One region of the Paenibacillus durus genome, then DNA from elsewhere that is predicted to be linked to it. Evidence: riboswitches for the same ligand, from Rfam matches in the RefSeq annotation. Region 1 holds a riboswitch; the other holds the start of a gene.
The links. Region 1 has a riboswitch for cobalamin ahead of metE (5-methyltetrahydropteroyltriglutamate--homocysteine S-methyltransferase). Riboswitches for the same ligand answer to the same signal wherever they lie in the genome.
Positions count from the first base shown of each region.

Region 2: another riboswitch for cobalamin. It lies ahead of cobT (nicotinate-nucleotide--dimethylbenzimidazole phosphoribosyltransferase); the one in region 1 lies ahead of metE (5-methyltetrahydropteroyltriglutamate--homocysteine S-methyltransferase).

Region 1 is NZ_CP009288.1:4,155,406-4,158,524, forward strand. It holds gene metE (5-methyltetrahydropteroyltriglutamate--homocysteine S-methyltransferase) at 1-1,175, opposite strand, end outside; cobalamin riboswitch at 1,397-1,600, opposite strand; gene PDUR_RS17930 (undecaprenyl-diphosphate phosphatase) at 1,704-2,564, opposite strand; gene PDUR_RS17935 (serine/threonine protein kinase) at 2,783-3,119, shown strand, end outside.
Region 2 is NZ_CP009288.1:2,153,734-2,156,852, reverse strand. It holds gene cobJ (precorrin-3B C(17)-methyltransferase) at 1-1, opposite strand, end outside; gene cobT (nicotinate-nucleotide--dimethylbenzimidazole phosphoribosyltransferase) at 131-1,225, opposite strand; cobalamin riboswitch at 1,361-1,566, opposite strand; gene PDUR_RS09680 (histidine phosphatase family protein) at 1,596-2,150, opposite strand; gene PDUR_RS09675 (hypothetical protein) at 2,201-3,119, opposite strand, start outside.

The sequences.
Region 1 (3,119 bases):
GGCAGCTTGCGGAAGGCGGCCAGCGCAGCCTGCGTCTCGGCTAACGAAGCCCCGGCGGCGTCACGGCCCTCAAGCAGCGCCCGTTTCAGCAGCGCAAGCTCCGCCAGCTTCTCATCGGCGAAGGCCAGCGCGCTGCGCACCTCCGGCTTCAGCTTCTCCTCGCTGCGCACTGTCACAGGCACGTGCAGCAGGCTGCTGGACGGCTGCAAAATCAATTTGCCCTCCGGGACAAGGGCAGTCAAGCGCTGAGCCAGCGCCAGCTTATCATCCGGGTCGCAGCGCCAAATCCCGCGCCCGTCGATCACTCCGGCTCCAAGCGTCTTATCCTTCGGCCAGCCCAAGCGCTCGATCGCTTCCAGATTAGCCCCGCTGTCGTGTACAAAATCGAGTCCGATCCCCTGCACCGGCAGCTTCAGCAGGGCTTCAAGCGGTTCGGCGGACTCGAAGTAAGTCTGCAGCATAATGGAGAGTCCCGGAACAGCGGAATGAAGCTCGCCATAAATTTCGCTTAGAAGCTTAATATCCTCTTCCCGAAGTCCGGTCACTACCGCAGGTTCGTCTATTTGAACCCAGGCCGCCCCCTCTCGCTCCAGTTCCTGCAGCAGCTGCACATAGACCGGCAGAAAGCGCTGCGCCACACTGCGGATTTCCGAAGGGGCAAAGCCCTTGGACAGCTTCAGGAACGTATAGAGTCCAATGACCACGGGCTTGCCGTCAATGCCCGCCTGCGATTTGGCGAACCGGTATGCGGCAAGCGGTTTGTTCTCCGTCAGAACAGGCTTAAGATCCCCGATCTCCGGCACGATGTAATGGTAATTCGTATTGAACCATTTCGTCATTTCGCATGCCGCCGCCCGGGAATTACCTCGGGCCATGGCAAAATATAAATCCAGTCCGGCAGGTCTATCTTCATACCGGTACCTGGGCGGCACAATGCCGAACATGACTGCCGTATCCAGCACATGATCGTAATAGGTGAAATCTCCGACAGGAATCAGATCGATACCCGCCTCCTGCTGCTTGCGCAGATTACCCAGCTGCATGCGGTCCATTTCCGCCCGCAGCTGTTCCTCCTGGGTTCGTCCCGCCCAGTAACCCTCCAGCGCTTTTTTCCATTCCCGGTTCGCGCCGATTCTTGGATATCCGAGATTGCTTGTTTTTACTTGCGTTGTCATTTCCATGTTCCTCCTATTCGACTTATCCTGCCGTGGTCTTCCAAAAAAACATCAAACTACGTTGTTTGAGGAAGTGACATCTTATCCGCCTCGGAAGGCCCGCTTCCTATTTCACATAAACGATCCAACAAAAAGGCGTCCTTCCTTAAAAGCCCAAGAGGAAAGACGCCTACGTTAATATCACGTTTGCGATCTAACACCTCCCTATCTCCCGTAGGTACTGCAGTGCGTTGAAACAGGCAGGTCTCCTGGCTGCGGCGTCATCGTCCGTAAGCGGCCTTCCCGTCAGCGCGGGCTGACAGTGGCATAAAGGGCTGAAAGACTCTTCCGTTACAGTGGCGGGACCGCGTCGGCTTTGCACCGAGCTTCCCTATTAAGCTCCGGAATTCTCTATTCCGGCAAGCACCTGTTTCCGTTATTTAGTGAATGGTTTGAGTGGTTGATGAGTACAACATTTATGTTACGGCAAGACCCTGCGGCTCGCAATAGGAGATAGGGGTTCTGGTTATATCGATACCTGATAACCGGTTAAAAGAAAATAATATAGACCACGGTGGCCAGCACAATGCGGTAGATGGCGAACGGCAGCAGCTTGATCCGGTTGATCAGCTTCAGAAAGAACCGCATCGACAGCAGCGCGAACACGAAGGCGCTGATAAATCCGGCGATAAAGAACGGCAGTGCATCGAGCGTAAAATACTGCCAGTTCTTGTAAAGCGAGATCAGGCTTGCGCCGGCCATGATCGGAACGGCCATAATAAAGGTGAAATCGGCGGCGGCCCGGTGGCTCAGGCCAAGCAGGACGCCTCCCGAAATCGTCGAGCCGGAGCGGGAGAAGCCGGGCCAGAGCGAGACACACTGGATTAACCCCACCGCAAGCGCTTGCCTGTATGTAATCTGGTCAACACTCTGCTTCCTGGCGCGCTTCGGAGCAAATAAATCCGCGCAAATCATAAATAGGGCGCCAATTACCAGACCGATCAGCACGGTTGATGTCGAGAACAAATATTCATCAATATAATCTTCGAATAACATTCCTAGCAGACCGGCAGGAATGAGACCTACAATAACCTGTCCAAGCTTCAGACGGCCCCCGGTCTGTACCTGCAGCTGGCCGTCCGGGACCGGTTCAAGCGATTCCTTGCTAAAGCGTTTCAGTCCGAGCAAATCAATAAAACGTTTCCTGAAAATGACGACAACCGCAAGGATTGAACCGAGCTGGGTCACGACTTTAAATGTATTAGCTGTGTATTTTCCGAGAAACTCCTGCGATTTCAACCATATATCATCGACAATAATCATATGTCCTGTAGAAGATACCGGAGCGAATTCGGTCAGGCCTTCGACCAGACCAAGTACGATGGCTTTAATAATGGCTAGCAGATCCAAGCTTACGCCTCCTCAATGATTAGATTTCAATATTTTTTCTTTATACTGTAGCTTAAACACTGGATGTAATTTCTGAAACTTGCAGCCCCACTTTTCAGGTAAGAAACTCTAACCGCATCTCTTGTCATCTGACTTCCAGACTTGCGAATGCCCTAGGTAAATATGCAATAATGAAGGAATAGATTACACATGACGGAATACTGTTGGGAGGATGTCCATTGCTTGCACGCATGCGCGCATTCATATCCGCCTGGAGGGATTACCCCAGGGAGAAAGGAGAGCTGATTGGGCAGCGTTACGAGGTGCTCTCCCGGATCGGCATGGGAAGCTACGGACTGGCTTACCGCTGCCTGGATAAGCGGGAGAGACGCCAGGTGGCCGTCAAACAGGCCAAACCGAGCAAACAGGATGCTGGGAAGCAGATGCTGAAGCGGGAACGGGATATCCTTAAGCAGCTGGATCATCCCTATATCCCGGCCTGCAGAGATTATTTTGAGGAGAACGGCTCTGCTTGGCTGGTTACCGATTATATTGAGGGTTATACATTGGAGCAGC
Region 2 (3,119 bases), 2.0 Mb from region 1:
TTCGTGCTGCCTCCTCTGTATGAAACAACTATCCCCGTAACACCAAGCTTTCCTTAGAGGAAGCCGGGTTCGTAGAATCAACTTCCCGGGACCGGCTTAACCTGAGTATCCTGCTGCACCCGGAGCCGGATCACTGAACCGCAAGGCCGAATTCATCTTCTTCGGGGGCCGGGCTCGGGATACCGAGATCCTCAAAAGTGGCCATCTTCGCAACCAATTGGAGGGCTGATTCGATTACAGGCAGGGCAAGTGCGGCCCCAGTCCCTTCTCCAAGGCGCATGTCCAGATGCAGTAAAGGCTTCAGCCCAAGCTCATCCAGAACGATCCGGTGCGCCGGTTCAACGGACAAATGGGAAGCGAATAAGTAATCCTGGCAGCGTGGTTCGATCCGGCAGGCAGCCAGCGCCGCAGCCCCTGTAATCACCCCGTCAATAACCACCGGAACCTTGCGGGCTGCCGCTCCTAATATCACGCCCGCGAGCCCGGCGATTTCTAGTCCCCCTACCTTGGCGAGTACGTCGACAGCGTCACCGGGATTTGGCCGGTTAACCTCTATCGCCCGTTCGATTACCTTCGTTTTGGCGGCTAACGCTTCGTCATTGATACCCGATCCCTTTCCGGTGATCTGTTCCGCCGGATGGTTAGTGAACACTGCCGTCATGGCGCTGCTCGGAGTCGTGTTGCCGATGCCCATTTCCCCTAAACCGATCACTTCGATCCCTTTATCAGCAAGCTCGTAAGCCGTATCTATCCCGACCTGGAGCGCGGCAACCGCTTCTTCCTTGGTCATCGCCGGCCCTTTAGCCATATTGGCCGTTCCCGGGCGAACTTTCCGCTGCACTACACCTTCCGGCAGGTCTGTCAGCAAAGTTCCGATATCGACAACGTGAACCTCCGCCCCCGCTTGCTGTGCAAGCACATTAACCGCAGCGCCTTGGCGAATAAAATTCGCCATCATCAGCCCGGTAACTTCCTGCGGAAATGCGCTGACACCTTCCTGAACGACCCCATGATCGCCGCACATCACGATAATCGCTTTATTTTCCACACGGGGCTGCACGCTGCCAGTAATACCAGCAAGCTTTACAGCGATTTCCTCTAGGCGGCCAAGACTCCCCAAAGGTTTGGTCAGGTTGTTGACGCGCTTTCTCATTTGATGCATCGATACAACATTGAGCCGTTCAATCTCATTTAGCACCTGCAATAATTTTTCCAAGAAAATCACAATCCTCTCTTTTATTTAGAGACCTATGTAACAAGTTGAGAAACAAAAAAGCACTCCTACACACAAAAGAGCGTAGAAGTGCCGTTAATCGCCGCAATACAAGCGTTCTCCCCCTCCCTAATCCTCGTAGGTCAGTCGTGCTGTTGAAAAAAGGCAGGTCTCCTGACTTATGGATCAGACGCAAAAACGAGATCATAATGACCAAGTTGCTTAAGCCTTCCCATTTGACACAGTGGCTTAAAGCTCGCTCTCCATTTACAGTGGCGGGACCGCGACGGATTTTCACCGTTCTTCCCTTTTAAGAAACGCCGCAGCGTTTCACCTTTTCTCTCATATGCTGTTGTAGACAAATATGCTTAAAGTACGTCTATTATAACTTGAGATTTAAAGAGAAGTCTATAAGTCTGTTTTTCAGTTTATCCGTTAATTCGATTACCGTACCGTTCTCTACGATTTCTGCTTGTCCGGTAATCATCTGAATGATGCTGCCATGGGTTACAAGCAGTACATTTCTGTCCGCCAACGGCTCCAGACTGCTAATTCCGTCGCACACCCGCACTTGCATCAATTCCATAGATTCGACCCCGTAGACCGGGAAGCGGATCAGCTCTGGATTTTCTATTTGGAATACAGACCTGATTTCCCCCAGCGTCTTGCCTTCCAGCTCACCGAAGCAGCGTTCCGCGAACCGGCTGTCAACCTTAACAGAGAGTCCGTGGACGGAAGCTATAATTTTGGCCGATTCAAAGGCTCTTCGCAATGGGCTTGAAATAACGGCATGAACATTCATCCGTTCTCTGAGCCGTCTGGAAGCTTCCTGAATCTGGCCGATCCCGCGCTCATTCAGACCGATATCCTGTATCCCTTGTATTCTCCCCTTGTTGTTCCAATCGGTCTCGCCATGGCGCATCAGATAAAGAGGCATTCTTCCATCTTGTCCTTCCTGCCCTGTTATGTTGATTCACTGTTGCTGTATTAAAGCTGAACTAACGACCATTTTAAAGAGATATCATGAGAATTGCCCAATACATATTTTGGGTCACTCATTTGGCTACGAGTCAGCAGCTCTAATAATTCACGTAATAGTAATTCTTCAGTTTCTTTAAGTGATTTCAACCAAAGAATCATATCCGTAATAATATCTTTGTTTTTATTTATATAAAACTTAATCATTAAACTTCTTTGAATAAACGCATCATTTTCTATTTTTTTGTACATCTCATAAAATTTAGAATCCTGCAAAACTTGCTTTTCCTCCAGTAATTTCATCCGGTAAACCATGCATTTTTTATGTTCCCATAATATATGTAAAAATCTTATATCATACTCACACTTATCCTCCAGCAATAAATATAAATACTCGATAATTTTATCGTAAACACTTATACCTAAAAAACTATTCTTGGCCCAATTAACACTTCCATCATCACGGATACGAGTATCCCTTGACTCTAAATAATCAGTTAAAAGATCAGAAATCCTTAGAATATCGAGTTCCGCATTAATATCTTTATTAAGCTTCATTAATATAACTCTATTATAGTGATGTAGATTAATATTAGCCGGATTTATGTAAGATTGTATAAACTCATAAAATGAACAATCTTTGAATTCATATTTTCCTCCAAAATTGTCAGCAACATTCAGTATCATTTTTTCCATATTGTAGCCGTAAATAAATAACTCATGTGCTATATTAATTCGTTTATACCATTGTACATTTGAACATGATAAATATTTATGGTTAACACTCATGTAAACATAATAGCCAGAGTCAATACGATCCGTTATGGACTTGATAATGTTGGATGAATCATTAAATTTCTCAAATATGTCTTTGTTCAATAATTGAATATCAAGAAAAGGACAACTATAGGGCACCCAGGTAACCCAT